One region of the Pseudomonas sp. GW821-FHT05D12 genome, then DNA from elsewhere that is predicted to be linked to it. Evidence: riboswitches for the same ligand, from Rfam matches in the RefSeq annotation. Region 1 holds a riboswitch; each other region holds the start of a gene.
What was found. Region 1 has a riboswitch for cobalamin ahead of AC07SI_RS09975 (CbtB domain-containing protein). Riboswitches for the same ligand answer to the same signal wherever they lie in the genome.

Region 1 (7,710 bases):
CTTGCTGCGCCGCAACGCCAGCGTGCGCCTGGAGATCATCTCCCTCGACAGCCAATTGTCCCTGCAAGCGGTGGACGTCGATGTGGTGGTGTGGCTCTCCGACACCGACGGCCCGGTGCCCGGCCCGAGCTTCGCCACCGAACCGCCACGGGCCCTGGCCCGCCTGGAATATTTGCCGCATATCGCCAAGCGCTATTCGCGCCTGACCACGCGCCCGGACAGCGTCGACGACCTGAATGACTACATGCTGGTGCAATGGCAACCCGATGCACAGGTCGACGCCCTGCAGGCGTGGAACCAAGTGGTGGAGCAACGCCTGGCGGCGGTGGTGCAGGTGCAGGCCTATTCGCTGATGCTGGAGATGATCCGCTGCGGCGCCTGCATCGGTTTGCTGCCGCACTACATGAGCAGTTTCGACCGCGGGCTGGTGGCACTGCCGGGGTTGCTGGCCGACAGCATGCAACGCCAGGTGTGGCTGGCGGTGAATGCGCAGGTGCAGCATGCGCAGGCGGTGCAGATGATTGTCGAGTTGATCGTCAGCACGTTTGAAGGGCGGCGGGAGTGGTTTGGCTGAGTGTTTGTCCGTTGTCCGGGTAGCGGCTGCTGGCGGTCGCGCGCTCACAGCGGGTGTGCCTGGTGGATCGAGGTGCCTGCATCGCAGGCAAGCCAGCGCCCACAGAAAGGCTGATCAGCGTTGCAACACGCCACGAAAGGTCGCACTCAGGGCCCGCAAGGTTTCCCGCGAACGCGTGTCGCTGATGCGGCTATGGAGCACCACCTCACTCACGGCCAAGGCCGGCAAGCCGTATTGCTCGCTCACCTCTACCGCTCCGGCCGGGGCCACGCGGTGGGCGAGGGCAGCGACGCCCAATCCGGCGGTGACTGCCGCACCCACGGCCATCACCCCGCCGCCAACAAATACCTCGGTCCAGTCGATACACGCCGCATCCAGCGCGCGCGTCGCCAGGTGCCGCACGCCGCAGGGCGCGGCCATGGTTGCCATGCGCAGCGGCGTGCCGGGGCGGTGTTGCCAGGTGGGCGCGGCGAACCAGCCAAAGCGTTCCACCGCCAACACTTCGCCGTCCTGGCGCTCGCCCTCATTGCGCACGATCACCGCGTCCAGCTCATTGCGGTCGAAGGCGGCCACCAGGTCGCGGGAGGACGCGATACGTACTTCAAGGATCACCAACGGGTCGTAGGCGGCCAGGCGGCTGAGCCAGGTTGGCAGGTCGGGACCGGCCACATGGTCGCTGATGCCGATCACCAGGCGCCGGGGCGCTTGGCTGCCCATATCGCCCAGTGCGCGTTCGTGGGCATTGAGCAGGGCGCGCGCGGCAACGATAAAGTGCTCGCCCTGCGGTGACAGCCGCACATGGCGCGGCGTGCGCTCCAGCAAGCGATAGCCCAGGCGTTCTTCCAGGCGCTTGAGCTTGAGGCTGATGGCGGCCTGGGAGGTGTCGAGGGCTGCGGCGGCGCGGGTGAAACTGGCGAAGTCGGCGACCAGCACAAAGGCCTGCACGGTGTCGATATCCAGCGGTTTTAGCGCGTCAGTCATATCCAATCCTTATCGCACATATATCGGCTGATATCTTGTTGAAATCATCGGCGCTGCGCAAGCTGAACCCTCAACTTGCACGGGAGCTTCTTCATGTTTGCCAAACAGTATTCACACCGCTTGCCTGCCGACTACGACATGGCCGTGATCCGCCGCCGCGCCGCGCAATTGGGGCCGTTGTGGGATCACGCCGAGGGGTTGCTGTTCAAGGCGTTTATCGCCCAGGAGCACGCAGGCAAAGTGTATGCCTCGGTGTATCTATGGTCCGACCCACTGCAGGCCGCCGATTTTCTGCTCGGAGAGCGCTTTCAGAAGGTGCTCGACAGCTTCGGCCGTCCGTATATCGAGAGCTGGTTGCCGCTGGATGTGCAACGTGGGCCGGCGCAGACCGCGCTGAGTCTGTACCGCGAGGAATGGGCGTTGGAGCCGGGGGCGGACAGGGCGGCGATCCTGGCCGAGGAGAAAAGTCGCAACCAGCAGTTGGCGGATAGCGGCGACACCTTTGCGGTGTTCCTCGCGCTGGATGTGCAGGCCTGGCGGCTGGTACGGATCACCTTGTCGGCCAAGGCGTTGCAGGCGGACCATCCCGGGACGGGCTACCAGGTGTTTTACCTGGCCCATCCCGGGATTTGACTCAGGAGTTGAATCGGGCTTTTGGCTGGCTGAGCTTGCGCTCGGCCACCGCCCCGAACACCAGGCCCAGGGTGGTCCACAGCACCAACTGGATGCCCAACGAGGCCACGCGAAATTTCCACAGCAGCACGGCCGAGAACTGCTCCGGCACTTCGTTGATCACCGGGAAGAGGCTGCCGGCCACTGCGACGATCACGATGTACAGCGCCACGCCGAGGATCGCGCCGCTCCACACGCCACGGCGGGCAATCAGCTTGCGCGCGGCGTTGATCGCGATCACGGCCGCCGCCACCGACACCAGCAGCATCAGGAAGAACAGCCTGGTGCGCTGTGCAATGGTCTGCGGGTCCCCCACCGAAGGCGGGTTGGCCGGGTATTTGAGCCCGGGCACCAGGATAAGCGTCACAAAGGCCGCCAATGCCAGCAGCGCCGCCAGGCCGCGCGGGCCGACCTTGCCGATGCGGCCCAGGGCGTAGGCGAACACCAGGGCGAAGAGGCCACCCAGGGACACGCTGTAGACCACCACGCCGGTGAACAGGCCGAAGGTACTTTGCACCTTGCGGCTCACCAGTTCTTCTTCCGGCGCATCGCCGTGCATCTGTGCCATCTGGTCTTCAAAGGCGATGGCCTTGTCGATCTGCGGCTCGCCGAAGGCCTTGGCGAAACCGAAGGCCAACACGCCGGCGAGCAGGCCCACCAGCATCCCGCGTACGAGTAATTGCCCTGTCATGGTGTGTCTCCCTTATGAATTAATGGCAGGGGAAACCCAGCAGGTGGCGACCGTCGTGCACAAACTCGTGCACGTACATGCCCTTGAACACCGCAGTGGCGCCTTGCTCGGCACCGACGAAGTAAATCGCCAGCATCAGCAGCAGGCCGCCGAAGATCGCCCAGGGCAGGATTTCGCCCAGCGGGATCGTCGGCACATAGACATCAGGATGGGTTGCAGCAGTGTTAGCCATGAGAACCTCCAGGGATGACGCGTCCCGAAATGGATAGCGAAGGGGCTGAAACAGGGTCTGGCTTACGGCTACTGGGCCGAATACAGTGGCGCGACCGCGCCGGAATCGAACCGGCTTCCTCTTTCATGTTCGTTGTAACATGTTGAAACAACTTTGCCAGTCTACGCTGACTGCGCGCTGAAACAGAGTGAAATTGTGATGCAGGCCACCCGTCTGACCCTTATCTGCCATGCCATCACGCCGTTGCAAAAGCAGGGGCGCTTTCCCGATGACGAATCGGTGGCGATGGACTGGCAAGCTGCCGCGTCATCGCTGGCCGGGCGCTACCCGAAAAACCTGCGCCTGCTCTGCGCACCCGAGGCTCGCGCCCGGCAGACGGCGGGTTTGTTCGGCAGTGCGCCGGTGATTGAAGAAGCCCTGCGCGATGGCAACTTCGGCGATTGGAAGGGCCAGGCCATCAGCGAGTTGGATCATGGCCAGTTGCAGGACTGGATGACCAACAGTGCCAGTGCGCCCCACGGTGGCGAGTCGGTCGAGCAGATTTGCGCACGCGTGGCACAGTGGATGAAAACCCTCGAAACACAGCCCGGGCACGTAGTGGCTATCACCCATCCCTTTGTCATCCGCGCCGCGATGCTGTACGTGTTGCAGTTGCCCGTCGCGATGTTCTACCGGATCGACGTCGAGCCACTCTGCGCCACCGAACTGCGCTTCAACACTGTCTGGCGCCTGCGCCTGGAAACTCACGCCTGGCCGCATGAACATGGCAAAATCCACGCCCCGCACTGAGAGCAACCCATGAAACGCATCCTGATCATCGGCATTGGCGCCGGCAACCCTGACTACATCACGATGCAGGCCGTGAAAGCGCTGAACCGCACCGACGTGTTTTTCCTGATGGACAAGGGCCAGAGCAAGGACAAGCTGATCGACCTGCGTCGCGAGATTTGCGAGACCTACATCACCGAGCCCGGCTACCGCTTCGTCGAGGCCGACTGCCCCGAGCGTGTGCGCGGGGATATCGACTACACCACGGCCGTACAGGACCTCAACCGCGACAAGCAGGCGACGTTCGAACGCATGATCAATGAGGAAATGGCTGACGGTGAAGTCGGCGCTTTCCTGGCCTGGGGAGACCCGGCGCTGTACGACAGCACCATTCGTATCCTGCAGGCGATCCTCGCCAGTGGCCGCTGCCACTTTGAGTTTGAAGTCATCCCCGGCATCACCAGCGTGCAAGCCCTGGCGGCCCAGCACAAGGTGGCGCTGAACCGCATCGGCAAGTCCGTCGAAATCACCACCGGGCGCCGTTTGGCCGCAGGGCAGGCGAGTGATGCCGATACCCTGGTGGTAATGCTCGATGCCGAAGATTCCTACCGCAGCGTGGCGGATCAAGGCCTGGATATTTATTGGGGCGCCTACCTGGGCACGCCGGATGAAATCCTGATCAGCGGCAAGGTCAGCGAAGTGGCTGGAGAAATTGAACGGGTGCGCAAGGCGGCGCGCCTGGAGAATGGCTGGATCATGGACACTTATTTGTTGCGCAAACCCTGAGGTAACGTCCCATGCTCAAACTGTTTGCCCTGGCGCTGGCCCTGGTGGCCGGTGCCGCCCAGGCCGATACCAGCCTGCATACCGATTTGCCGCTTTCATACCTGGAACAGACCCAGGGCGATGCGCGCAACCAGCCACTGGTGATTTTCCTGCACGGGTTCGGCAGCAACGAGGAGGACCTGTTTGGCATCAAGGACGCGCTGCCCTCCACTTGGACCTACCTGTCGGCCCGTGCGCCGATGCCGGTCGACCCGCATGGTTTTCGCTGGTTTACCAAGACCCCGGGCGACGGCGAGTACAACGGCGAAACGGCTGATTTGCAGCGCAGCGCCACACTGCTCGAAGACTTCGTGACCCAGGCCACCGCCAAATACCACACCCAGAGTGACCGGGTGTTCCTGGTCGGTTTCAGCCAGGGTGCGATCATGTCCTACGAGGTGGGCTTGCGTAAGCCTGCGTTGGTGCGTGGGATTGCGGCGTTGAGTGGCAGCGTGTTGCCGGTGCTCAAGGCCGAGCTGAAGCCGGATGAACGCCTGAAACAGCTGGCGATCTTTATCGGCCACGGCACCCTGGACCAGGCGCTGCCGTATACGTCGGCGACGCGCGCGAATGAGGTGCTGACGGGGTTGGGGCTGACGCCGGAGTTTCATGGCTATCCGGGCATGCCGCATACCATCAGCGAGGCGGAGGTGCAGGACCTGAAGGTTTGGCTGGAAAAAAGCCTGAACTGACGTTGGCTAAGTGTGGGAGCTGGCTGGCCAGCTCGCACATTTGTTGGTGATGTCAGGAAGATCGGCTCACTTGCCGCCGGTGATCTGCTTCACCAACTCCGCATGCCCCTTCACATCATCGGCCCGCGAGATGGCCTGGATCACCAGCAAATGGTTGCCCGAACCGCCGAGGAAAGTGGAGTTCAAGGTCTTGCCGCCGCCCTGGGTGGCGGTGCTGTCCACCTGGCGCAACCCCAGGCCCTTGAACGTGAGTTTCTTCTCGCTGAGTTTCTTGAAGTCGGGCAGTGCAGCGGTCTGGTCCTTGACGAAGCCGGCCACGGCGCCGTCGAGGAACTGCGTGTCGTTGTCCTGGATGGTAACTCCGTCGTTACGCACGGTTTCGGCGACGATCACCACGCTTTTCGTGGTCTGGTTGGCGTACATCGTGCCTTGGGTGTCGGCGGTGCCATCTTCGGCCTTGCCGGCCGGCAGGGTGTCGGCGACGTAGGCCTTGGGCAGGCTGAAAGTGAACTTACCGCCCAGTGTGGAGAGGGTTTGCGTGGCAGGCTTGGCAGCAGCGAAGGCGCTGCCGGCGGTAAGCGCAAGGGCCAGCAGGACGGCGGTCTTGGTGAAAGTGGCCATGAAGCGCTCCAGGGATGAACGAAATTGCGGCATATTCTGTCAGAAATTTCGCAATATCGTTCATCCGAAGCCTTACACCTTGTCGGACTCCTCCTCGAGCCGATCCATCTCAAACAGTCGCGCCAGTTCTGCACGGGCTTCCTGGGCGGTCTGCATGACCTTGGCCGCATCGTCGTACACCGCGTGTTGGGCGGCGAGGACTTGCAAGTCGTGGTTTTTGAAACGGGTGATGCGCGCATCGGCCTGGGCCTGGCTCAAGCCCAGGCCCACCAGGGTACGGCGGCTCATTTCCAGGCTGGAGTAGAAGGTCTCGCGCACCGGCGAGGCATCCAGGTCCACCAGGCGGTGCACGTGCTGGCGGTTACGCGCGCGGGCGATGATCTTCATGTGCGGGTAGAGGCTGCGCACCAGCTCGGCGGTCTTGATGTTGATCTCCGGGTCGTCCATGGCGATCACGAAGAATTCCGCCTGGTCGACCTTGGCGGCATGCAGGATTTCCGGGCGTTGCGGGTCGCCATAGAACACCGGCATGCCGCCGAAACTGCGGGTCAGCTCGATGGTTTCCACCGAAGTGTCGAGGGCGATGAACGAGATGTTCTGCGCACGCAGGATCCGCGCCACGATCTGCCCCATGCGGCCCATGCCGGCGATCACCACGCGCGGTGCATCGCTTTCGATGGTGCGGTATTCCTCGGGCACTTCCACCGGCTTGACCTTGGGCTTGAACAGCTTCGGGCACACCAACAGCAGCAGCGGCGTCACGGCCATGGACAGGGTAATGGTCAGCACCAGGATGTCGTACAGGTGCGGTTCGAACAGGCCCTGGTCGCGACCGATCTTGAACACCACGAAGGCGAATTCCCCGCCTGCCGCCAGCACCACGCCCAGGCGCAGCGCGCTTTCGCGGTTGAGATCACCGACCATGCGGCCCACGGCGTAGAGCAGCGGCAGCTTCAGACCGATCAGCAGCAGCGTCAGGCCGATCACCACCAGCGGCGAGCTGAGCAACAGGCTGAGGTTGGCGCCCATGCCCACGCTGATGAAAAACAGCCCGAGCAGCAGGCCCTTGAACGGCTCGATCTGGGATTCCAGTTCGTGACGGTACTCCGAGTCCGCCAGCAGCAGGCCGGCGAGGAAGGCGCCGAGGGCCATGGACACGCCCACCAGTTCCATCAACCAGGCGGTGCCGATCACCACCAGCAACGCGGTGGCGGTGGAGACTTCACGCAGGCCGGTCTTGGCGACGATGCGAAACACCGGCCGCAACAGGTAGCGGCCGCCGATGATCACCACGGCGATGCTGCCGAGGATCTGCAGCACGTGTTGAAGGCCCTGGGCCTCGGTGGTCGGATGATCGCTGCCGGCCAGCAGCGGCACCATGGCGATCAGCGGGATTGCGGCAATGTCCTGGAACAACAGGATGGCAAACGCCAGGCGCCCGTGGGGCTGGTTCAGCTCCTTGCGCTCGGCCAGGCTCTGCAGGCCAAACGCGGTGGACGACAGCGCGAGGCCCAGGCCCAGCACGATCGCGCTGTTCCAGGGCTGGCCAAACAGCCACAACGCCACGGCCCCCATCACCAGGCCGGTCAACAGCACCTGGGCCAGGCCCACCCCGAACACCGCCTTGCGCATCACCCACAAACGCTTGGGCGAC
Region 2 (7,710 bases), on a different contig from region 1:
CACGCGCCTCCTGGACCAGATCGAGAATGCGCCGCGCGTAGCCGAGGAAATTCCAGCCGGCCGGTGACAAGCGCAGGCGGCTCTTCTCGCGGATAAACAACTCCACGCCCAGGTCCTGCTCCAGTTGCTTGATGCGCGTGGTCAGGTTCGACGGCACCCGATGAATCACCTGCGCGGCGGCACTGATGCTGCCCTGCTCGGCAACGGCCTTGAAGATTTCCAGCTGCACCAGGTCCAAATCATTCTCCAATCGTGAACGTATTGCTTAATATTATTCAGTTTCCAGAAAAGATGCAGCCCCGTAGGCTGGACTCATTCCCCTCATTCAGCCGGACGGTGCCATGAACGCTATTTCTCACCAGACCCACGCCCTGTCGATCAACCCCGCCAATGGCGAGACTGTCGGCAGCTACCCTTACGAAACCGCAGCGCAACTGGACGCCGCCCTCGACCGCGCCACCGGTGCCTTCCGCACCTGGCGCCGCCAGCCGGTGAGCCAGCGTGCCGAGCTGCTGCTGGCCCTGGCTGGCGCCCTGCGCGAGCAAGCCGAAGACATGGCGCAGATGATCACCCTGGAAATGGGCAAGCCCATCGCCCAGGCACGGGCCGAAATCGAAAAATGCGCGCAACTCGCCGAATGGTACGTCGCCCACGGCCCGGCCATGCTGGCCCCGGAGCCGACCCTGGTCGACAATGGCAGCGCCCAGATCGAATACCGCCCGCTGGGCCCGATCCTCGCCGTGATGCCGTGGAACTTCCCGGTCTGGCAAGTGCTGCGCGGTGCCGTGCCGACCATGCTCGCCGGCAACACCTACGTACTCAAACACGCGCCGAATGTGATGGGCAGCGCCTACCTGATGAAAGCCGCGTTCGACAAAGCCGGCTTCGCTGAAGGCTTGTTCGAAGTGCTCAACGTGACCCAGGATGGCGTGTCCAAGGCCATCGCCGACCCCCGCATCGCCGCTGTGACCCTCACCGGCAGCGTGCGTGCCGGCATCGCCATCGGTTCCCAGGCGGGTGCTGCATTGAAAAAATGCGTGTTGGAACTGGGCGGCTCCGACCCGTTCATCGTGCTCAACGACGCCGACCTCGACGCCGCCGTGCAGGCTGCCGTGATCGGTCGCTTCCAGAACAGCGGCCAAGTCTGCGCCGCCGCCAAGCGCCTGATCATCGAAGCAGGCGTGGTGGAAGCGTTCACCGCGAAATTCCTCGAAGCCAGCCGTGCGTTGGTGATGGGCGATCCGACCTCGCCCCACACCTATGTCGGCCCGATGGCGCGCTTCGACCTGCGTGACGAATTACACGGCCAGGTCCAGGCCACCCTGGAAGAAGGCGCAACCTTGCTGCTGGGCGGTGACAAAGTACCGGGTGCCGGCAACTACTACGCGCCGACCGTGCTGGCGGGTGTCACCGACCAGATGACTTCGTTCAAGCAGGAACTGTTCGGCCCGGTGGCCTCGATCATCACCGCCCGCGACGCCGACCACGCCGTGGCCCTGGCCAACGACAGCGAGTTCGGCCTGACCGCGAGCATCTTTACCACTGACGCAGCCAAGGCGCGGGAGATCGCCAACCAGCTGGAAACCGGCGGGATCTTCGTCAACGCGTTCAGCGTGTCCGACCCTCGGGTGGCATTTGGTGGGGTGAAAAAGAGCGGCTTCGGGCGCGAGTTGTCGCACTTCGGCGTGCGGGAATTCTGCAATGCGCAGACGGTCTGGCTGGATCGCAAGTAAGCCGGGTCAGCACGACTGCCGGCTTTCGTGGTGAGCCGCCTGGTCGTGGTGAGCAGGCTTGTCGTGGTGAGCAGGCTTGTCCTGCGTTGGGGTGCGAAGCGCCCCCATGAATCCCACCGCATCGTTTCAGGAAATCCGTGGTGTGAGGTTTTAGGGCTGCTTCGCAGCCCAACGCAGGGCAAGCCTGCTCACCACAATTAGCCTGCTGGGCCTGCGCAGTGGTACCTGAGTAGTAAATCTGCATGTCTTTCAAATCCAACCCTTCACAAGCGTCGCCGATCACGGCCACGTCAGTGGGTTGTTGTGGTGAGCAGGCTTGCCCTGCGTTGGGGTGCGAAGCGCCCCCCCAGTAATCCCACCGCATAGTTTCAGGCAAAACCGCGGTGTGAGGTTTTGGGGCTGCTTCGCAACCCAACGCAGGGCAAGCCTGCTCACCACAATTAGCCTGCTGGGCCTGCGCATTGGTGCCTGAGTAGTGAATCTGCATACCTTTCAAATCCAACCCATCACAGGCGTTGCCGATCACGGCCATGTCAACGGGTTGTTGTGGTGAGCAGGCTTGCCCTGCGTTGGGGTGCGAAGCGCCCCCATGGATCCCACCGCATAGTTTCAGGCAAACCGTGGTGTGAGGTTTTGGGGCTGCTTCGCAACCCAACGCAGGGCAAGCCTGCTCACCACAATAACCTGCTCAACCTGCTCAACCTGCTCAACCTGCTTGGCCTGCTTGGCTGCTTAGCCTGTCTGGCCTGCTTAGCCTGCTTAGCCTGCTTAACCTGCTGGGCAAGATACGTCCGCATACCCGTACAAGAGCGTTTGCGAGCACTGGCCCACTCACTGCCAAAAGGCTGCCTCTACTGCCAGACTCTCACTGCGCATTAATGTAATAAAACTGCGCCTGGGTCTTTTCAACCGCGGTTCGCACTTTATCCTTCTGCGCATTGGTGCCCGAGTAGTAAATCTGCATACCTTTCAGATCCAGCCCTTCACAGGCGTTGCCGATCACGGCCACGTCAACGACAGTGCTGGCGCCGATAATCAGAAAGCCGGTGTCGCCCAGGCTTTTGGCCTTCAGCAATTCTTCTTTCAGATACATCGCATTGGCGCCACCGGCCATGGCAAGGGCCAGGTTGTCGGCGATCAAGCCGTGGCTGGGGATTTTCACACTGTGCAAGCGCACCCTGTTTTCCCCGGAAGGCAGCGACATGACATGCGCGGTAGCGGCTTCGTCAAAAATCTGCTTTTCGCTTTTACCTGGGGTGGCGCAACCGGCGAGCATGGCGATGAGGGCGAGGGCGACGAATGATTTCACTGTGTATTCCTTGTGTGAAGGCTGTCCATGGCCGCGCATCATAGGAGAGCCATCCCATAAGAGCTACCGCAGTCTTCTCACCGTGCGCCGTCAGAACTCCCGCTCAACCGCGTGATCGACTACCATACCGCGCCGGTTCCCAAATGGGACTAATAGGGAATCCGAAGCGCGGTATGCCGCGCCAATCGGAACTGCCCCCGCAACTGTAGGTGCCGAGCCTGCTCCTTGATGCCACTGGACCTCGTCCGGGAAGGCCGGAGCGTGGCGATGACGCATCAGTCAGGAGACCTGCCGGCCCAAGCACCAACACTAACCGGCGGGGTGTCCGGGAAGGACATCCTTGCCTGCCTGACCCGCAGCGTTCGAGGGCGTAATTCCAGACCGTACCTCCCCAGTTCCACGTACGGTTTCAAGGAGATCGCCCCATGCTGCCACGCGTTACCGCCCTGATCACTGGCCTGGGCTTCTGTGCCCTGGCCCACGCCGCGCCCACCCAGTACCCGCTGACCGTGCAGAACTGCGGCAGCACGCTCACCTTCCAGCAGGCACCCGCGCGCAGCGTGACCATCGGCCAGGCCGCCACCGAAATGCTCTACGCCCTCGGCGTAGGCGATAAAGTGGTCGGCACCTCGCTGTGGTTCAACAGCGTCCTGGCGCAGTACAAGGCACAGAACGACACAATCGAACGCCTGGCCGACAACGAGCCCAGTTTCGAGTCGGTGATCGCCAAGCGCCCGCAGCTGGTGGCTGCCGAGCTGGAATGGGTGGTCGGCCCGCAGGGCGTGGTCGGGACCCGCGAGCAATTCCACGAATTGAAGATCCCCACCTACCTGCTGCCCTCCGACTGCGAAGGCAAGGACAACCTGGTCGGCGCCGACGGCACGCGGCTGGAGCCGTTTCGCATCGAGACCATCTATAAAAGCATCAGCCAACTGGCGCAGATTTTCGACGTACAGGATCGCGGCCAACAACTGAACGACGAACTCAAGGCGCGCCTGGCCAAATCCGTCGCGACCGTGCAGGGCAAAGGCCTCAAGCAGGCCAGTGCTCTGGTGTGGTTCTCCAGCTCGGAGATGGCCAGCGACCCTTACGTGGCCGGTCACAAGGGCATTCCCGAGTTCATGCTGCAAACCCTGCGCCTGCACAATGTGGTGCAGTCCGATGAAGAATGGCCGGCCGTTGGCTGGGAAACCATTGCCAAGGCCAACCCGACCTTTTTGGTGATCGCGCGGATGGACCGCCGCCGCTACCCCGCCGATGACCACGAAAAGAAACTCGCCTTCCTGCGCAGTGACCCGGTCACCCGCAACATGGACGCGGTGAAAAACAACCGCATCATCATCCTCGACGCCCTGGCGCTGCAGGCCAGCATCCGTATGTTCGATGGCCTGGAACAACTGGCGACAGCCATCGATGGCTACGACTTGCCCAAATGATACGCACCCTACTCGCCCTGTCGCTGCTGCTGATCGCCGTGCTCGCCGGCGTGGCCATCGGCGAAACCGCCATCGCACCAAAGGTGGTACTGCAGGTGCTGGCCAACAAGCTCTGGGCCGCCGGCTACGTGCTGGACCCGATCGATGAAGGCGTGGTGTGGAACTACCGCCTCACGCGCGCGCTGGTCGCTGCCGCATGCGGCGCCGGGCTGGCGACCTGCGGGGTAATTCTGCAATCGCTGTTGCGCAACCCGCTGGCCGATCCGTACCTGCTGGGCATCAGCGCCGGCGCCTCGACGGGCGCAGTGCTGGTGGCGTTGATCGGGGTGGGCGGCGGTTTGATCTCGCTGTCGGCCGGCGCCTTTGTCGGCGCGATGGCCGCATTTGCGCTGGTGATCCTGCTCGCGCGAGCCAGTGGTTCAGCCAGCGGTACCGGGCAGATCATCCTCGCGGGCATCGCCGGTTCGCAGCTGTTCAACGCGCTGACGGCGTTCCTGATCACCAAGTCGGCCAGCTCCGAACAGGCGCGCGGCATCATGTTCTGGCTGCTCGGCAATCTCAGTGGGGTGCGCTGGCCGTCGGTATGGCTGGCGGTGCCGGTGGCAGTTGCAGGGCTTGCTGTGTGCCTGTGGCACCGGCGCGCGCTGGATGCGTTTACCTTCGGCAGCGATTCGGCGGCCTCCCTGGGCATCCCGGTGCGCCGCGTGCAATTTGTGCTGGTGGCCTGCGCCGCACTGGTCACGGCGGTGATGGTGTCGATTGTCGGCTCCATCGGTTTTGTCGGCCTGGTGATTCCCCACGCCGTGCGCCTGCTGCTCGGCACCGGGCACTCGCGCCTGCTGCCCGCCAGCGCCTTGGGCGGCGCATTGTTCTTGATTGCAGCCGATGTGTTGTCACGCACTTTGATCAAGGGCCAGGTCATCCCGGTCGGCGTGGTCACGGCTTTGGTGGGCGCGCCGGTCTTTGCGCTGATCCTGATCGGCCGGAGGAATGCGCGATGACCGTACTGAGCTGCACCGGCCTGGGCTTCAAAGTGCGTGAAGCCACGTTGCTGCGCGACATTCACCTGCAGGTGCAGCGGGGTGAAACCCTGGGCATCGTCGGCCCGAACGGCTCAGGCAAATCCACTCTGCTGAAACTGCTGGCTGGCCTGCGCACCCCGGCCACTGGCGAGGTGCGACTGGGTGAAGTGCGCTTGGGCGACCTGTCCCGTCGTGCCATTGCGCAGCAACTCGCGGTGGTCGAACAACAGGCCGACACCGACGACGCCATTCGCGTGTTCGACGCCGTGGCCCTGGGCCGCACGCCGTGGCTGTCGGCACTGAGCCCCTGGTCCCGCGAGGACGACGCTATCGTGCACCAGGCGCTGCAGGATGTAGACGCCACCCACCTGGGCCAACGTGCGTGGCGCAGCCTCTCGGGCGGTGAACGCCAACGGGTGCACATCGCCCGTGCGTTGGCGCAACGGCCGCAGATTTTGTTGTTGGATGAGCCGACCAATCACCTGGATATCCAGCATCAACTGGGGATTCTGAAGGGGGTGCAAGGCTTGCCGGTCACCACCTTGATTGCCCTGCATGACCTCAACCAGGCGCTCACCTGCGACCGCTTGGCGGTACTGGATCATGGGCGGTTGGTGGCGCTGGGCAAACCGCTGGACGTGCTGACGCCGCAGCGGCTGCAGGCGACGTTCGGGGTGCAGGCGCATTACCTGACAGACCCGTTCGATGGGGCGCAGATACTGCGGCTACGCCCAAACTGATCAGAGCACTCAACGGTAGGAGCCGGCTTGCCGGCGTCTACACTGGCGGTGTTAGAGGGTGCGCTGCATATGCGTCGTGCGCCACACCGGGTCCGCGTCCACATCCACCACTTCGAACCCCTGCCGAAGCCAAAAATCAATCGCCCCAGGCAAAAACGGATGGGTGTGCAGGTACATCACCGCGACCCGATCCGCCTTAGCCTGCGCCTCCAACGCAAGGTACAACGCGCGCGCCAGACCCAAGCGGCGAAACGCCGGCAGCACAAACAGGCGCACCACCTCCACGGTCTTTTGGCCCTGGTAATTCAACTGTGGGAAACGACCGTCGTAAGGCAGATAGCCAATGGCAGCGACGATCTGGCCTCGATCGCAGGCAACCAGAAATCGCCCATCACCCTGCACATAAATAGCCTCGAAATGCGCCAGGTCCGCCGGCATCCCTGTCGCGTCGAGCTTGGGGAAAAGCTCGGCACGGGCCCCCAGCACGAACGCCAGTACCTCAGGGATATCCGCCGTCGTGACCGCCCGAATGATCGGCCTTGGGCTCATGCAACCTCGATCTGCGTAATCCCCACCACCTGCGCCTGCTCGAGAATTTCCTCCGGCGCTGCATCCGCAGGCGGCAGGATCAAGCCATTTTCCGCATCACCGAAATGCAACTGCAGCAAGTGCAACGCCGCCTCATGCACCGGCAGGTCGGGCTGTTTGAGCTCGAACACATGGGTGCGGGGTTCGTCGTTGAACAAGTAGTTGAGGGTGTATTCGCGCATGGGAGGAGTCCTTGTCATGGAAGAAGAGCTGCTGATTAACCTGACTCATCGATCAAGTTTTAAGTTCAATGGATCAGCATTGGCAGCAGCTCCAGCAGCACTTACTGGCGCAACTCACACACTGCATTGCCCTTCATTCCCGACGCATGCACGCTCACATGGCGCACGCGAAAACCCGGCTTCTGGACGAACTTCTTCTCTTCCCAGGTGCTGCCGTTTTCGACCTGGTAGCCGATGGCGCCATCGGCTTGCCAGGTCAGGCGCAGCGTATACACACCGTTTTGATCGGGAGCCCGATGGAAAAACGTGTCGATCACCGGCTCCGCCTTGTTGAAGGTGCGCACCTGGAACAAGCGCAGGTCAGTGTCGGCGGGCGTGTAGCTGGAAAGAAACAACGTATCGTCTTCGGCAGCATCCTCAGCGGCCGCGAGGATCACCGATGGCACCCACTTCTCGCCACGGTCCTGGGTGTCGGTGGTCACCTTGCAGGTCAACTGGCCCTTCTCGGTCACGTCCTGGCGCCAGGCGGTCTCGTAGTAGCCGTAGGGCACGTCGAAGCGCACGGCTTTCTCAGTGACTTGCTCGCAACCGGCCAGCAGGTACAGCGCCGACAAACCGATGAATCCTTGAAGAACCTTCACGTGCTTTCCTTGGCTTGATTGTGGGAGGCGAGAGGTTACCCGGCTTGTCGGAAAAAGGG
Region 3 (7,710 bases), on a different contig from region 1:
CAGCACCGCTTGCATCGCGATGGCTTTGTAGTCGTGGTAGGCCACGGCGTTCATGCTGGTCACGGCGCGGCCGTGGATGATCACCTGGGAGCCGGTGTCGCTGTTGGGTTTGAGCAGCACCGGGTTCATGTCGGTGTGGGGTGCGAGGTTGGCAGCCTGCGCCTGCACCGCCTGGGCGCGGCCGATTTCGCCACCCTCGGCGGTCACGGCACTGTTGAGCGCCATGTTCTGCGGCTTGAACGGCGCCACCGCCACGCCTTGGCGCACCAGCCAACGGCACAGCGCGGTCACCAGGGTACTTTTACCGGCGTCGGAGGTGGTGCCTTGCACCATCAGCGTAGTCATGCAGCTTCCTTGTAGGCGCCCAGGGCCTCGTCGAGGCGCAGCCAGTCCGCCTCGGTGTCGGGCAAGCCAAAGCGCAGGCTGCTGTCGTGGACAAACAGGCGCAGCAGAATGCCGCGCTGGGCCATGAATTCGTGCATGCGCTCGGCATGCGGTGTGATCAGCCATTGAAACAACGCGCAGCCGCCCTGGGGCTGGAAACCATGGCGCTTGAGCAAGGCGTAGAGGCGCTGGCCGGCCTCGATGCAGCGCGCACGTTGCCGCGCATGCCCGGCGGTGTCGCGCAGGCAGGCCTGGCCCAGCACGCGTGTCGGCCCGCTGACGGCCCAGGGCCCGACCTGTTCGGCGAGCAGCTTGAGCAGTTTGCGTTCGGCCAGCACGAAGCCCAGGCGCACACCGGCCAGGCCGAAAAACTTGCCGAATGAGCGCAGCACGATCAAACCGACCTGATGGGCCTGGCTGGCCAGGCTCAGTTGCGGGGTGACATCCATGAACGCTTCGTCCACCACCAGCCAACCGCCGCGCTGGGCCAGCCGGGTGTGCCAGTCGAGCAGGCGTTGCGGCGCCAGGCTCAGGCCGGTGGGATTGTTGGGATTGACCACCACCAGCACGTCGAGGCCATCAAGGAAGAAGTCGACTTCCTGCTCCTGCACCTCACGCACCACATAACCGGCGCGGCGCCAGGCTTCGGCGTGTTCGGCATAGCACGGCGACAACACGCCGACCTTGCCCGCACGGCGCAAGCGCGGCAGCAGCTGGATCGCCGCCTGGGAACCGGCCACCGGCAACAGATGCGCAGCGCCGTAATACTCGCTGGCGGCTTGCTCCAGGCCGTCGTCGGTTTCCGGCAGGCGCGCCCAGGCTCGCAGCGGGATTTCGGGGATCGGCCAGGGCCACGGCGCCAGGCCGCTGGAGAGGTCGAGCCAATCAGCCTCGGCAATCCCGTACTGCATCGCCGCCTTGCGCAGCCGGCCACCGTGTTCAAGCATAGAATTGCGCCCCCGCACATAGGATCAGCAGCCATAACCATACGCCGCGCTGCACCAGTTGCCAGCCCCGGTCGATGGAATCGGCATCCGCCGCCGGGCCTTCGCCCAGTGGCGGCCGTTGATGCACCTCGCCGTGGTAGATCGCCGCGCCGCCCAGCTCCACGCCCAAGGCGCCAGCACCGGCGGCCATCACCGGGCCAGCGTTGGGGCTGTCCCACGTCGGGCCCTGGGTTCGCCAGCATTTGAGCGCCAGGCGGGTTTTGCCCAGCACTGCGTAGGTCAACGCCACCAGGCGCGCCGGAATGTAGTTCAGCAGATCGTCGATTTTCGCCGCAGCCCAGCCGAAGCGCTCGAAGCGTTCGTTGCGATAGCCCCACATCGCGTCGAGGGTGTTGCTCAGGCGGTAAAGCACCACGCCCGGCACGCCGGCGACGACGAACCAGAACAGCGCGGCAAACACCGCATCGCTGCCGTTTTCGAGTACCGACTCAGTGGCGGCGCGGGCGACTTCGGTGCGATCCAGTTTACTGGTCTGGCGGCTGACCAGGTAGCTCACGCGCTTGCGGGCTTCTTCCAGGTCATCGCTGCGTAGCGCCTGGGCCACCGGGATCACGTGTTCGCCAAGGCTGCGCATGCCGAGGGCACAGTACAGCGCGAGGATCTCCAGCACCCAGCCGATATACGGCGCCCACGACAAGGCGGTCGCCAGCAGGGTCAGCGGCACCACCGCGATAAACCACGCGGTCACCCCATGGCTGCGCCAGCCACGGCCACCGCTGTTGAAACGTTGCTCGATGCGCCCGGCAAAATTGCCGAACGCCACCAGCGGATGCCAGCGCCTGGGTTCACCCAGCAGCGCATCCAGCGCCACTGCAGCGACACACAGCAAGGCCACACTCATTGACTCACTCCCCACACATTCTCATACAACATGTCACTCAGCGGCCGTGGTTCGGTCCAGCCTTCGAGCTGCAACATCGGTGCCGGATAGAACTCGGCCACCGGCCCCAGGCACAACACCGCCAGGGGTTTCGCGCCGGGCGGCAGGCCCAGCAGGTCGGCCAGGGCCTGGGGCTCGAACAGCGAGACCCAGCCCATGCCCAACCCTTCGACGCGAGCCGCCAGCCACAGGTTCTGGATCGCACAGGACAGCGAGGCCATGTCCATTTCCGGCAAGGTGCGCCGGCCGAAGATATGCCGCTCGCGATCATCCATCAGCGCTGCCACCAGCACTTCGGCGCAGTCATGGATGCCTTCGACCTTGAGCTTCATGAACTCATCGGAACGCTCGCCCAACGCCTCGGCGGTGCGCAAGCGTTCTTCTTCCACCAATTGCTGGATCTGCCCACGCAGTTGGCGGTCGCTGATGCGGATAAAGCGCCACGGCTGCATCAGGCCGACACTCGGCGCCTGGTGTGCAGCCTGGAGCAGGCGGTGCAGCAACTCGGGGGCCACGCTGCCGCCGCTGAAGTGGCGCATGTCGCGGCGCTCGGCGATGGCGCGGTAGACGGCGTCGCGGTCGGCCTGGGGGAAGGCGTTGTCGGTCATGGCCCCATCGGGGGCAAGCCCGCTCCCACAGTGGATGGGGATTCAACGCGGTAAATGGTGGGAGCCGGCTTGCCGGCGCTGGCCACCTCAGGGTCGGGCGCAAACAAGGCCGCCACCGCCCTCGGGTTGGACGGGAAATAGAAGTGCACGTAGGACGCGGTCATACGCCCTTGTCGGAACACCGCCTCGGCGCCGCGCCCACCATTGGGGCTGACGCCACGGGCAATCGGCTGCCACTCGGTGCTGGTCAGGGAATGGTGATAAGTGTGCCCACGCAGCACGCCTTCCGGCAGCTCGACGTTTTGCAGGGCCAGGGCCGCAAGTTTCTTTTGCATCACCGCATCGCCCTGCAGCAGGCCGACCAGTTCGGCGCGGGTGCCGTCGACGTCGGTCAGCGAGTCCAGCAGGTAGAGCATGCCGCCACATTCAGCGAGCAAGGGTTTGCCGGCCGCGTGATGGGCGCGGATGGCATTGAGCATCGAGGTATTTTCCGACAGCGCCTGGTGGTGCAGTTCCGGATAGCCGCCGGGCAGATACAGACTGTCGGCGTCAGGCAATTCGCGGTCATGGATCGGCGAGAAAAAGCGCAGCTCTGCGCCCATCGCCCGCAACAGGTCGAGGCTGGCGCCGTAGGTGAAGGCAAACGCTTCGTCACGGGCCACCGCAATGCGCACGCCGGCCAGCAACGGCTCGGCCTCGATCACTTCGGGGGCGGCGAAGGTCACCGGCGGCGGCAAGGCAACTTCACAACTGCTGCCCAGTGCCTGCGCAGCAGCATCCAGGCGCAGGTCGAGGTCATTCAGCTCGCTGGCTTGCACCAGGCCCAGGTGGCGGCTCGGCAGTTCGATCCCGGTTTCGCGGGACAGCGCGCCATACCAGCGCAGGCCTTCGGTGAGACTGCCTTCGAGGAGTTGCGCATGGCGCAAGGTGCCGACGCGATTGGCCAGCACGCCCGCGAACGGCAAATCCGGCTGATAACGCGCGAGGCCCAAGGCCAGGGCGCCAAACGTCTGCGCCATCGCAGTGCCGTCGATCACGCCCAATACCGGCACGCCGAAATGCCGCGCCAGGTCGGCGCTGGACGGCGTGCCGTCGAACAGCCCCATCACCCCTTCGATGAGGATCAGGTCGGCCTCAGCGGCGGCTTCCCACAAAAGGCGGCGACTTTCCTGCTCGCCCACCATCCACATGTCCAATTGATACACCGGCGCACCACTGGCGCGCTCGTGGATCATCGGATCAAGAAAGTCCGGGCCGCATTTGAACACGCGGACTTTGCGCCCCAGATTGCGGTGCAAACGGGCGAGCGCGGCGGTGACGGTGGTTTTGCCCTGGCCGGACGCCGGTGCGGCGATCAAGACAGCCGGGCAATGACGGGGCTGATTCAAAGTTCGACGCCCTTCTGTGCCTTGATACCGGCCTGGAACGCGTGCTTGAGCATGCCCATCTCGGTGACGGTGTCGCCCATTTCGATCAACTCGGGCTTGGCGCCACGGCCAGTGACCACCACGTGCTGCATTGGCGGGCGCGCCTGCAGGTCGCTGAGTACCTGGTCGAGGTCGAGATAGCCGTGCTTGAGGGCGATGTTCAGCTCGTCCAGCACCACCAGGCCGATGGACGGGTCTTGCAGCAACTCGCGCGACACCGCCCACGCGGCTTCGGCGGCGGCGATATCGCGCTGGCGGTCCTGGGTTTCCCAGGTAAAGCCTTCGCCCATCACATGAAAACGCACCTGCTCGGGAAAGCGGCGGAAGAACAACTCTTCACCGGTGCTGTTGCGCCCCTTGATGAACTGCACTACCCCGCACTGCATGCCGTGGCCCATGGCCCGGGCGAGCATGCCGAATGCCGAGCTACTCTTGCCTTTGCCGTTGCCGGTGAGCACCAGCAGCAGGCCGCATTCGTTTGGGGAGTTGGCGATGCGCTCATCGATCACGGCTTTTTTGCGCAGCATGCGCGCCAGGTGGCGTTCGTCGCGGTCGGGGGAATCGGTCATGGCAGCTCTCCGTTGGGGCTGGACAAAAACGGCGGGCAGGAAAAAGGATAAACAGACAGCCAAGCATCGCCCACCGTGATGCTGTTGGATGAACCAGGCCGGTCTCCGGACTCATGAGTGGCGCCCTGGCTCTTTATAAAGAGAGCACTCGGACAGGCCGACAGCGCGCCTTCCCATATCGCACGCGATACAGTGGCAGAAAGCACCGTCTTGACTCATTTACCGTTGCGGGGGCAGCGCCGGAATCGCGGCAGCACTGTGTACAAGTGCGCTCACTCACCGGCTTCCCTGTTTCACTCCGTCGACCCATGGGTCACAGAGCACCTGGAACAAGCCGCGAAGGTTAGTGGGTTGGGGGTGGAGCGTCAATTAAAGCTGGCCTTGCACTTGAACCATCCTACGACCGGCCTCCTCTACCCTTACAGGTATTAAGGAGAACACCATGCACAAAACCAGACTCGCCCTGCTTATCATGCTCGCCGGCACCCTCGCTGCCTGCGGGGAAAGCTCTACTTTGCAGGTCTCCGATGGCACCGGGCCGTCGCCCAAGTTGCCGGAGCCAAACAAGACCCTGATCCCGACCGTGAATATCGCCCCGGCGATTGGCTGGCCGGACGGCGCCAAGCCCACCGCCGCCGCCGGCACCCAGGTGGCGGCGTTCGCCGAAGGCCTGGACCATCCGCGCTGGCTGTATGTATTGCCCAATGGCGACGTGCTGGTGGCGGAAACCAACGCGCCACCCAAGCCGGATGACGCCAAGGGTATTCGTGGCTGGGTCATGGAGAAAGTCATGGGCCGCGCCGGCGCCGCTGTGCCGAGCCCGAACCGCATCACCTTGCTGCGTGACGCCGACCACGACGGCGTCGCCGAAACGCGCACGGTGTTCCTGGAAAACCTCAATTCGCCGTTCGGCATGACCCTGGTCGGTAACGATCTGTACGTGGCCGACTCGGACAAGCTGTTGCGCTTCCCCTACCAACCAGGTGAAACCGCGATCAAGGAGGCCGGCACCAAAGTCGTCGACCTGCCGGGCGGCAGCATCAATCACCACTGGACCAAGAACGTGGTGGCAAGCAAGGACGGCAGCAAACTGTATGTGAGCGTCGGGTCCAACAGCAATGTCGGTGAAAACGGCCTGGATGCGGAACAGGGCCGGGCGGCCATCTGGGAAGTCGATCGTGCCAGCGGCGAGCACCGCATCTTCGCCTCCGGCCTGCGCAACCCCAACGGCATGGCCTGGGAACCACAAAGCGGCAAGCTGTGGACGGCAGTGAACGAACGCGATGAAATCGGCAGCGACCTGGTGCCGGACTACATCACCTCAGTCAAGGACGGCGCGTTCTATGGCTGGCCCTTCAGCTACTACGGGCAGCATGTGGACGTGCGCGTCAGCCCGCAGAACCTGGACCTGGTCGCCAAGGCGATCGCGCCGGATTACGCAGTGGGCCCGCACACCGCCTCCCTGGGATTGACGTTTGCCGAGGGCAGCAAACTGCCAGCCCAGTTCAGCAACGGCGCATTCATCGGCCAGCATGGGTCGTGGAACCGCAAGCCGCACAGTGGCTACAAGGTGATCTTCGTCCCGTTCGAGGCTGGCCAGCCGAAGGGGCAGCCCGTGGACGTGCTGACCGGTTTCCTCGACAAGGATGAGAAAGCCATGGGCCGGCCGGTGGGCGTGGTGATTGATCAGCAGGGGGATTTGCTGGTGGCAGATGATGTGGGGAACAAGGTGTGGCGGGTGTCGGCCGCTAAATGATGGGTAGGAGCCGGCTTGCCGGCTCCTACAGTGATACGGTCCGTCATGGGTTACGCGCCAGATTGCCTGGCAATACGCGCTTGGCACTCAGGTAGGCATTCTGCCAATACGCCTTGGACAAGGTATCCAGCTTCACCGTACCGCCAGTCTGTGGCGCGTGCACGAAACGGCCCTCACCCACATAGATCCCGGCGTGGCTGACCTGGGAGCCGCCACCGGTGGCGAAGAACAACAGGTCGCCGGTTTGCAGGTTCTGCTCGCTGACGTCCTGCGCGCGCATCACGATCAGCTCACGGGTGGTACGCGGCAAGGAAATACCGGCCGCATCGCGAAACACAAAGCCGATCAAGCCACTGCAGTCAAACCCTGAGTCCGGCGTGTTGCCGCCCCATCGATAAGGCGTGCCAACCAGGCCCAAGGCACGGAAGAGCACATCTTCGGCAGCAGGCGAAAAATTCTGTGTGGAGTAGTTGAACACCGGCTTGGGTTTCACCGCTACGGGAGCGGGCGGCGGTGGACGGCTGGCGCAGGCGCTGAGCAGCGCGGCGCAAACAATGAGAATCAGGCGGGCCGAGGTCGACATGTGCAGAACAATCCTGGTCTGGATGCGGCTTTCGCTGCCGAACGCTGAAAACCAGAACGCGCAAGCAAAGCTCGCGCGAACGGATTTCAACAATATCCAGGGATTCTAGCGCTTACACGTCAAACTTCAAGTATCACTTTAAGTTTACTTGCTAGCGGTAACTGTCGTCGGGGCCATGGCGAGTGCGCGCTTGGCTTCGATGAAGGTTTTGCTCCAGTAGCTGTCACCCAGATTATCGACTCGAACACCGCCACTGCGACGGCTGCTGGAGTGGATAAACTGGTTATCGCCCAGGTAGATACCGGCATGGCTGACGCGACCACGACCCGCTGTACTGAAGAAAAGCAGATCACCGGGCTTGAGGTTGTTGCGTGCGACCAACGGTGCATTCACGTTGATCATTTCGCGCGTGGAGCGTGGCAGGTTCATGCCCGCTTCTTCACGAAACAGATAACCGATGAAGCCGCTGCAGTCGAAACCGGCTTCAGAAGTACCG
Region 4 (7,710 bases), on a different contig from region 1:
CCGCGTTGGGCTGCGCAGCAGCCCCATTAAAGCCAACGCATTTGTTTCTGACAAACCGCAGCGTGCGGTTTTGGGGCTGCTTCGCAGCCCAACGCGGGGCAAGCCCGCTCACCACAAAAAGCCTGCACACCCTCAGTAAGGCGACTTGCCACAAAAAGCCTACTCATCCTCAGTAAGGACACTTGCCACAACAAACCTACACACCCTCAGTAAGGCCACTTGCCACAAAAAGCCTACACACCCTCAGTAAGGCCACTTGCCACAACAAGCCTACTCACCCTCAATAAGACTACTTGCCACAATAAGCCTGCTCACCCTCAGTAAGGCCACTTGCCACAACAAACCTACTCATCCTCAGCAAGCCCACTTGCCACAGACAGCCTCAGCCGTCTTCTTCTATATCCAGCAACAGATTTTCCAACGCTTCCTTATACGCCCCCGGCTCCTGCCACTGGCCGCGCTGCTGGGCTTCGAGCATGCGTTCGGTCATGTCGCGCAGCGCCGCAGGGTTGTGCTGCTGCACAAACGCGCGGGTGTCGGGGTCGAGCAGGTAGGCGTCGGCGAGCAAGGCGTATTGATGATCGTCGATCAGCGCGGTGGTGGCGTCGAACGCGAACAGGTTATCCACGGTCGCGGCCATCTCGAACGCACCTTTGTAGCCGTGGCGCTTCACGCCGTCGATCCACTTCGGGTTGGCGGCCCGTGAGCGGATCACGCGGTTCAGCTCTTCCTTCAAGGTACGGATCCTCGGCAAGTCCGGCTGGCTGTGGTCGCCATGATAACTGGCAGCCGTGTCGCCACTCAGGGTTTCCACGGCAGCGAGCATGCCGCCCTGGAATTGGTAGTAGTCATTGGAATCGAGCAAGTCGTGCTCGCGGTTGTCCTGGTTCTGCAACACCGCCTGCACCTGGCTCAGGCGCTGGGCAAATTGCTCGCGGGCGGCGGTGCCTTCATCCGAGCCGCCGTAGGCATAACCGCCCCAATTGAGGTAGACCTCGGCCAAGTCCTCGCGGCTTTGCCATAGGCGCCCGTCAATCGCGCCCTGCACGCCTGCACCATAGGCACCGGGCTTGGCGCCGAAGATACGCCAGCCCGCCTGCTTCGCGGCGGCGGCTTCATCCAGGCCGGACTCGAGCAGCGCCGCGCGCTCACTGCGCACCTTGGCGGCCAGCGGGTTCATATCATCCGGCTCATCCAGCGCCGCTACCGCCTGCACGGCTGCGTCGAACAGGCGGATCAGGTTGGCGAAGGCATCGCGGAAGAACCCCGAAACGCGCAGCGTCACGTCCACGCGCGGGCGGTCCAGCAGGCTGATCGGCAGGATCTCAAAGTCATCCACGCGCTGGCTGCCCGTGGCCCATACCGGGCGCACGCCCATCAGCGCCATGGCCTGGGCGATATCGTCGCCGCCGGTGCGCATGGTCGCGGTGCCCCACACCGACAGGCCGAGTTGGCGCAGGTGGTCGCCATGATCTTGCAGGTGTCGCTCAAGAATCAGGTTCGCCGACTGAAAGCCAATGCGCCAGGCGGTGGTGGTCGGCAGGTTACGCACGTCCACGGTGAAAAAATTGCGTCCCGTCGGCAGTACATCCAGGCGCCCGCGACTCGGCGCCCCACTCGGCCCGGCCGGCACGAAACGGCCGCCCAGGGCGTCGAGCAAGCCGCGCATTTCCGCTGGACCACAGGCATCCAGGCGCGGTGCGACGACAATGCGCAGGCTTTCGATAACGGCCTTCACATCCTCCCAACCGGGCTCCTCCAACTGCTCCAACGGCCCTTCCAGCGCCTGCTCGATCAAGCGCGCCGCATACAGCTCCAGGCGCTCGCGGGTGTCACCGGCGGTGCGCCACAACTGCGCGTCGATCTTCTGCAAGACCATGGGGCGGCGGCCGGTCCAGGGTTCGGCGAGGGCGCAATCGAGCGGGTCGAAGCCCAGGTCGAAGGCCTTGGCCAACACCCGCAACAGGCTCGATTGCGGACCACGCCCATCGCCGCGCGGAATGCGCAGCAATGCGAGCAAGGTATCGATGCGCAGGCGGCCTTCAGGCGACTCACCAAAGATATGCAGGCCGTCGCGGATCTGCGACTCCTTCAGGTCACACAGGTAAGTATCCAGGCGCGGCAGCCACACCGCTGCGTCGGCGTCGTTGTCGAGCTCAAGTTCCTGGTCGATGCGGGTTTCGCGCACCAACTTGAGGATGTCCTTTTGCAGCTCAACCGCCCGACGCGGGTCGAGCAGTTGGGCCTCGTAGTACTCGTCCGCCAGCAATTCCAGGTCACGCAACGGCCCATAGGTCTCGGCGCGGGTCAGCGGCGGCATCAAGTGATCGATGATCACCGCCTGGGTGCGGCGCTTGGCCTGGGCGCCCTCGCCCGGGTCATTGACTATAAACGGGTAGATATTCGGCAACGGCCCCAGCAACGCGTCCGGCCAGCAGTTTTCCGACAGGCCCACGCCCTTGCCCGGCAGCCATTCGAGGTTGCCGTGCTTACCCACATGAATCACGCCATGGGCGCCGTAGGTATGGCGCAGCCAGAAATAGAACGCCAGGTAGCCGTGAGGCGGCACCAGGTCCGGGTCGTGGTACACCGCGCTGGCGTCCACCTGGTAACCGCGCGCCGGCTGGATGCCGACAAAGGTCAGGCCCAGGCGCAGGCCTGCGATCATCATGCGCCCGTCGCGGCACATCGGATCGTGGTCCGGGGTACCCCAGCGCTCCAGCACGGCCCGGCGATTGGCCTCGGGCAGGCGGTTGAACATCGCCTCGTAATCATCCAGGCCGAGGCTTTGATGGCAGGGGCGCAGGTCGAGGCTGTCGAGGTCGTTGGTGACACCGCCCAGTAGTTCATGGATCAACGCAGTGCCGCTCTCCGGCAACTCAGCGGGCAGCGGATAACCCTCGGCGTGCAGAGCACGCAGGATATTCAGCGCAGCAGCAGGCGTATCCAGGCCCACGCCGTTGCCGATACGGCCGTCGCGGGTCGGGTAGTTGGCGAGGATCAGCGCGATGCGTTTTTGTGCATTCGGCACCCGCGCCAGTTCGACCCAGCGTCGGGCCAGTTCGGCGACAAAATCCATGCGCTCGGGCGCGGCGCGGTAGCACACCACGTCCGACTGGCTGCGCTCACTGCGCCAGGCCAGGTCCTTGAAGCTGATCGGCCGGCTGATGATGCGCCCGTCCAGCTCCGGCAAGGCAATGTGCATGGCCAGGTCGCGCGGGCCCAGGCCTTGTTCGCTGGCTTCCCAGCCGGGCTGGTTGTCTTGGGCGCAGATCGCCTGGATCACCGGGATATTGCGGCGAAACGGCCGCAGGTGCGGGGCTTCCGGGCTGGATTGGGCGAAGCCGGTGGTGTTCAGGATCACCGCCGCGCCGACCTCGTCCAGCAGGTCCTCGACCACCGTCAGGCAGCCGGGCTCTTTCAAACTGGCCACCGCCATCGGCAACGGGTTGAGACCCGCCGCCTGCAAGCGCTGGCAGAACACATCGATAAAACCGGTATTGGCCGCCTGCAGGTGCGAGCGGTAGAACAGCACCGCCGCCACCGGCCACTCCGCGCGCCAATCCGCCTGCCAGTCATTCAGGCGCGGGTTGGCTGTGTGCGGGTGATAAATCGCCGTGCGCGGCAGGGTTTGCGGCTCGTTCCAGGCGTAGCTGCGGCCCAGGTAACTGCTCGCCAGGCAACCGTAGAAATCCAGCGCGTTGCCCAGGCCGCCCTGGCGCAGGAAGTGCCACAGGCGGTCGCGTTCCGCCGCCCCAACGGTACTCAGCCCGCTGAGTTCCGGGTCGGGGCGATCATCCCCCGGCACCAGGATCAGTTGCACGCCGCGCTCGGCCAACTCCACCAGGCGCTCGATACCGTAGCGCCAATAGCCGATGCCGCCGTGCAGCGAAATCAGGATGACCTTGGCATGGCGCAGCACCTCGTCGACGTACAGGTCGACCGAGGCATGGTTCTGCACCTGCATCGGGTTGGCGAGGCGAAAGCTGGGGTAATCCTCGGGCAACTGCTGGGCGGCTTCGGCGAGCAGCGCCAGGCTGGAGTCGCCGCTGCACAGGATCACCAGTTCGGCGGGCGTTTGTCCAAGGTCGGCAATATTGTCGTCCGAGACGAAACCACCGGGCTGGGTCCTGAGCAGGTGCATGGGTTAAACGCTGAGGGCAGCGCGCAATTGCGCTTCGAGGCCAGCCGCATCCAGCTCCTGGCCGATCAGTACCAGGCGCGTGATGCGCGCTTCATCGGCCGCCCAGGCGCGGTCGAAGTGCTTGTCGAACCGCGTGCCCACGCCCTGGATCAGCAGGCGCATCGGCTTGTTCGGGATCGCCGCGAAGCCTTTGACGCGCAGGATGCCGTGTTGCACCACGAGTTGGGTCAGGGCGTCGAGCAGCAGCGCTTCGTCGGCTTGCGGCAGGTCGATGGAGATCGAGTCGAACGCATCGTGGTCGTGATCGTCTTCACCTTCATGGTGATGATCGTGGTGGCTGTGGCGACCGTCGATGTGCTCTTCGGAGCCGGCGCCCAGGCCGATCAGCACGTCGAGCGGCAGGCGCCCGCTGCTGGCTTCGATGATCTTCACCGCCGGCGGCAGTTCTTCGGCGACTTCCAGGCGCACACGGGCCAGGTCTTCCGCGCTGATCAGGTCGGATTTGTTGAGGATCACCAGGTCGGCGCTGGCCAGTTGGTCGGCGAACAGCTCGTGCAATGGCGATTCGTGGTCCAGGTTCGGGTCGAGTTTACGCTGCGCGTCGACTTGATCCGGGAAGGCGGCGAAAGTGCCGGCGGCCACGGCCGGGCTGTCGACCACGGTAATCACCGCGTCGACGGTGCAGGCACTGCGGATTTCCGGCCACTGGAAGGCCTGCACCAGCGGCTTTGGCAGGGCCAGGCCCGATGTTTCGATGAGGATATGGTCGAGGTCACCGCGACGGGCGACCAGTTCGCGCATCACTGGGAAGAACTCTTCCTGCACGGTGCAGCACAGGCAGCCGTTGGCCAACTCATACACGCGGCCATTGGCTTCTTCCTCGGTGCACCCGATGGAGCACTGCTTGAGGATTTCACCGTCGATGCCCAGCTCGCCGAATTCGTTGACGATCACGGCAATGCGACGGCCCTGGGCGTTGTCGAGCATATGGCGCAGCAGCGTGGTTTTGCCCGAACCGAGAAAGCCGGTAACGATGGTGACGGGGAGTTTGGCCAGTGTTTTCATCGGATGCCCTTTGGGGCGGGCATACGGGACGATAGGCCCTGCGGCGGCGCGCAGCGGCAGATTTCGTCACCGGATCACCCCGCCCGGTTGAAGTGGAAAATCGGTTGCGAGGCAGGTCTCCTGGCTTGGGGCTTGCGGGTCGTGCGACCGGCGCCGGCTGCGCCTTCCCGCCTGGTGGCAGTGGCGTGGCAGTCGGATAAACCCTTTACAGTTGCGGGGGCAGCCGCGGATTGGACCGCGTTCCCTTCTTAGCTTCGGCCTGGGCTGAAGAACCTCGAGGGTGCAAGGCTACGCAGTGGTGGGGGGATGGTCAATGATGGGGTTGGGTTGGTGTACATATCCGTTTCTGCGGTAATGGCGGCCTATGGTTCCGCTCTTACAGCGGGTCACTTTTGGAAAAGAGCCCCAAAAGTAACCAAAAGGGCTCTTGCCCCAACACTCGGCACCTCGCTCACGCTCGGTGTGCCCGTAATCCGACATTGATTTGGGGGGCCGCCGCCACGCGCCATCCATGGCGCGGGGCGGCTAAACCGGCATCCCTGCCGGTTTACCCCCCAAATCAATATCGAATTCCGGCCAGCGTGTTTGATGGGGCGCCTAGATCAAGATCAAGATCAAAAGCAAAAGCGCGGCGGCCTTAAAGCCGACCGGATTCTTATCTCGAACTCGGTCAACCTGTGGGAGCTGGCTTGCCTGCGATGGTCGTTAACGATGATGCGAAGCACCAGAACCAACGCGGCGTCCTCACGTTTTTTTCGCCGGCAGCCGGCTCCTAAAGAGATCAAAAAGCGTACCAACGATGCGAAGCGAGCCGCTTTTGACCTTGATCTTGATCTAGGCGCCCCATTAAACACGCTGGCCGAACGCAGGCTTGAATCCGTGGGTAACCCGGCAGGACGCCGGGTTAGCCGCACTGGGCCAAGGATGGCCCATTGCGGCGGCCCACGGATTCAAGCCGGAGTGAGGGCACACCGAGCCTAGGCGAGGTGCCGAGTGTTGGGGCAAGAGCCCTTTTGGTTACTTTTGGGGCTCTTTTCCAAAAGTGACCCGCCGTAAGGGCGGAACCAATTCCAGCCATCACCCCAATATCGGATATACCCCCCACAACCGATTTGACTCCCCTCCCACCCCCATGCTCTCCTACACACCTTGTTTCGGGTGCCCTTCACAGGGTGAAACGGGAAACCGGTGAGTCATCACATGACGAGTCCGGTGCTGCCCCCGCAACGGTAAGCGAGCGAAGCGTCAGATCCACTGTGCCAAGGGCATGGGAAGGCGACGCTTTCAGGACTCCCCCAGGAGCCCCCTCGCAAGCCCGGAGACCGGCCCGAAAAAATCAGATAACAAACCCGCGGTGGGCGGGCGCTGTTCAGAACCCTGCGTGCCTGGCTCGCGGGGTTTTCATGCGCTCGTTTCACCCTGACACCCAGAAGGGACGCGCCATGTCGATCATCAGCAGCACCTCGCACACCGCCAGCAGCTCCGCCACCCTGAGCCAACGCCTGACCGCCGCCATCGGCGCGTCGATTCTCGGTGCGTGCCTGGTGTATTTCGCCGGTTTCTCGCACATCGAAGCAGTGCACAACGCTGCCCACGATACCCGCCACAGCGCCGCGTTCCCGTGCCACTGAGACCTGCCGACATGATCAAGCGTATTGCGCAAACCGCAGGTTTCACCGGCCTCCTGGCCGCCCTGCTGCTGACCCTGCTGCAAAGTTTCTGGGTAGCTCCGTTGATTTTGCAGGCGGAAACGTTCGAAAACGCCCCGGCCACTACTGAAGTGGCACATCAACATGCCGACGGCGCCGCCGCCCACAGCCACGACGCCGAGGCCTGGGAGCCGGAAGACGGCTGGCAACGCGTGCTCTCCACCACCGGCGGCAACCTGGTTGTTGCCGTGGGTTTTGCCCTGATGCTCGCCGGCCTCTACACCTTGCGCGCGCCTACTCGCACCGCCCAAGGCCTGCTGTGGGGCCTGGCCGGTTATGCGACCTTCGTACTGGCACCGACCCTGGGCCTGCCGCCTGAGCTGCCAGGCACCGCCGCTGCCGATCTCGCACAACGGCAGATCTGGTGGATCGGCACCGCGGCCTCGACGGCGGCCGGCATTGCGCTGATCGTGTTCGGTCGCAACTGGCTGCTGAAAATCCTCGGCGTGGCGATCCTGGCGGTGCCACACGTGATCGGCGCACCGCAGCCGGAAGTGCATTCGATGCTGGCCCCGGAAGCCCTGGAAGCGCAGTTCAAGATCGCTTCGCAGCTGACCAACGTGGCGTTCTGGCTGGCCCTGGGCCTGATCAGCGCCTGGCTGTTCCGCCGCAACCGCGACAATCAATACTCGGCATGACCCTGGTGGTCGGCCTGGGCTGCCAGCGCGGCTGTGATGTTCACACCCTGCTGGACCTGCTGGACAGCGCCCTCGCCGAAGGGGGGATCGAGCGCCAGCGCATCACTGCGCTGGCAAGCATCGACCGCAGGCAGGATGAACCGGGCCTGATCGC

Region 2: linked by a shared signal. The riboswitch ahead of AC07SI_RS25025 (ABC transporter substrate-binding protein) and the one ahead of AC07SI_RS09975 (CbtB domain-containing protein) in region 1 are both predicted to bind cobalamin.
Region 3: linked by a shared signal. The riboswitch ahead of cobO (cob(I)yrinic acid a,c-diamide adenosyltransferase) and the one ahead of AC07SI_RS09975 (CbtB domain-containing protein) in region 1 are both predicted to bind cobalamin.
Region 4: linked by a shared signal. The riboswitch ahead of cobW (cobalamin biosynthesis protein CobW) and the one ahead of AC07SI_RS09975 (CbtB domain-containing protein) in region 1 are both predicted to bind cobalamin.

Annotation. Positions count from the first base shown of each region.
Region 1 is NZ_JBWKSN010000004.1:435,885-443,594, forward strand. It holds gene AC07SI_RS09955 (LysR family transcriptional regulator) at 1-574, shown strand, start outside; gene AC07SI_RS09960 (LysR family transcriptional regulator) at 689-1,555, opposite strand; gene AC07SI_RS09965 (DUF4865 family protein) at 1,649-2,188, shown strand; gene AC07SI_RS09970 (CbtA family protein) at 2,190-2,918, opposite strand; gene AC07SI_RS09975 (CbtB domain-containing protein) at 2,938-3,150, opposite strand; cobalamin riboswitch at 3,183-3,312, opposite strand; gene AC07SI_RS09980 (histidine phosphatase family protein) at 3,349-3,939, shown strand; gene cobF (precorrin-6A synthase (deacetylating)) at 3,949-4,704, shown strand; gene AC07SI_RS09990 (alpha/beta hydrolase) at 4,716-5,435, shown strand; gene AC07SI_RS09995 (DcrB/PsbP domain-containing protein) at 5,502-6,056, opposite strand; gene AC07SI_RS10000 (monovalent cation:proton antiporter-2 (CPA2) family protein) at 6,129-7,710, opposite strand, start outside.
Region 2 is NZ_JBWKSN010000015.1:9,576-17,285, forward strand. It holds gene ptrR (putrescine utilization regulator PtrR) at 1-238, opposite strand, end outside; gene AC07SI_RS25015 (aldehyde dehydrogenase family protein) at 342-1,733, shown strand; gene AC07SI_RS25020 (hypothetical protein) at 2,599-3,042, opposite strand; cobalamin riboswitch at 3,159-3,352, shown strand; gene AC07SI_RS25025 (ABC transporter substrate-binding protein) at 3,468-4,478, shown strand; gene AC07SI_RS25030 (FecCD family ABC transporter permease) at 4,475-5,479, shown strand; gene AC07SI_RS25035 (ABC transporter ATP-binding protein) at 5,476-6,240, shown strand; gene AC07SI_RS25040 (GNAT family N-acetyltransferase) at 6,292-6,789, opposite strand; gene AC07SI_RS25045 (hypothetical protein) at 6,786-7,010, opposite strand; gene AC07SI_RS25050 (hypothetical protein) at 7,112-7,651, opposite strand.
Region 3 is NZ_JBWKSN010000009.1:166,360-174,069, forward strand. It holds gene AC07SI_RS18395 (cobyric acid synthase) at 1-345, opposite strand, end outside; gene cobD (threonine-phosphate decarboxylase CobD) at 342-1,331, opposite strand; gene cbiB (adenosylcobinamide-phosphate synthase CbiB) at 1,324-2,232, opposite strand; gene bluB (5,6-dimethylbenzimidazole synthase) at 2,229-2,879, opposite strand; gene AC07SI_RS18415 (cobyrinic acid a,c-diamide synthase CobB) at 2,876-4,267, opposite strand; gene cobO (cob(I)yrinic acid a,c-diamide adenosyltransferase) at 4,264-4,875, opposite strand; cobalamin riboswitch at 4,955-5,218, opposite strand; gene AC07SI_RS18425 (PQQ-dependent sugar dehydrogenase) at 5,318-6,631, shown strand; gene AC07SI_RS18430 (C40 family peptidase) at 6,675-7,214, opposite strand; gene AC07SI_RS18435 (C40 family peptidase) at 7,359-7,710, opposite strand, start outside.
Region 4 is NZ_JBWKSN010000008.1:125,046-132,755, reverse strand. It holds gene cobN (cobaltochelatase subunit CobN) at 383-4,144, opposite strand; gene cobW (cobalamin biosynthesis protein CobW) at 4,148-5,209, opposite strand; cobalamin riboswitch at 5,303-5,501, opposite strand; cobalamin riboswitch at 6,349-6,554, shown strand; gene AC07SI_RS16805 (CbtB domain-containing protein) at 6,652-6,840, shown strand; gene AC07SI_RS16800 (CbtA family protein) at 6,852-7,556, shown strand; gene AC07SI_RS16795 (cobalamin biosynthesis protein) at 7,553-7,710, shown strand, end outside.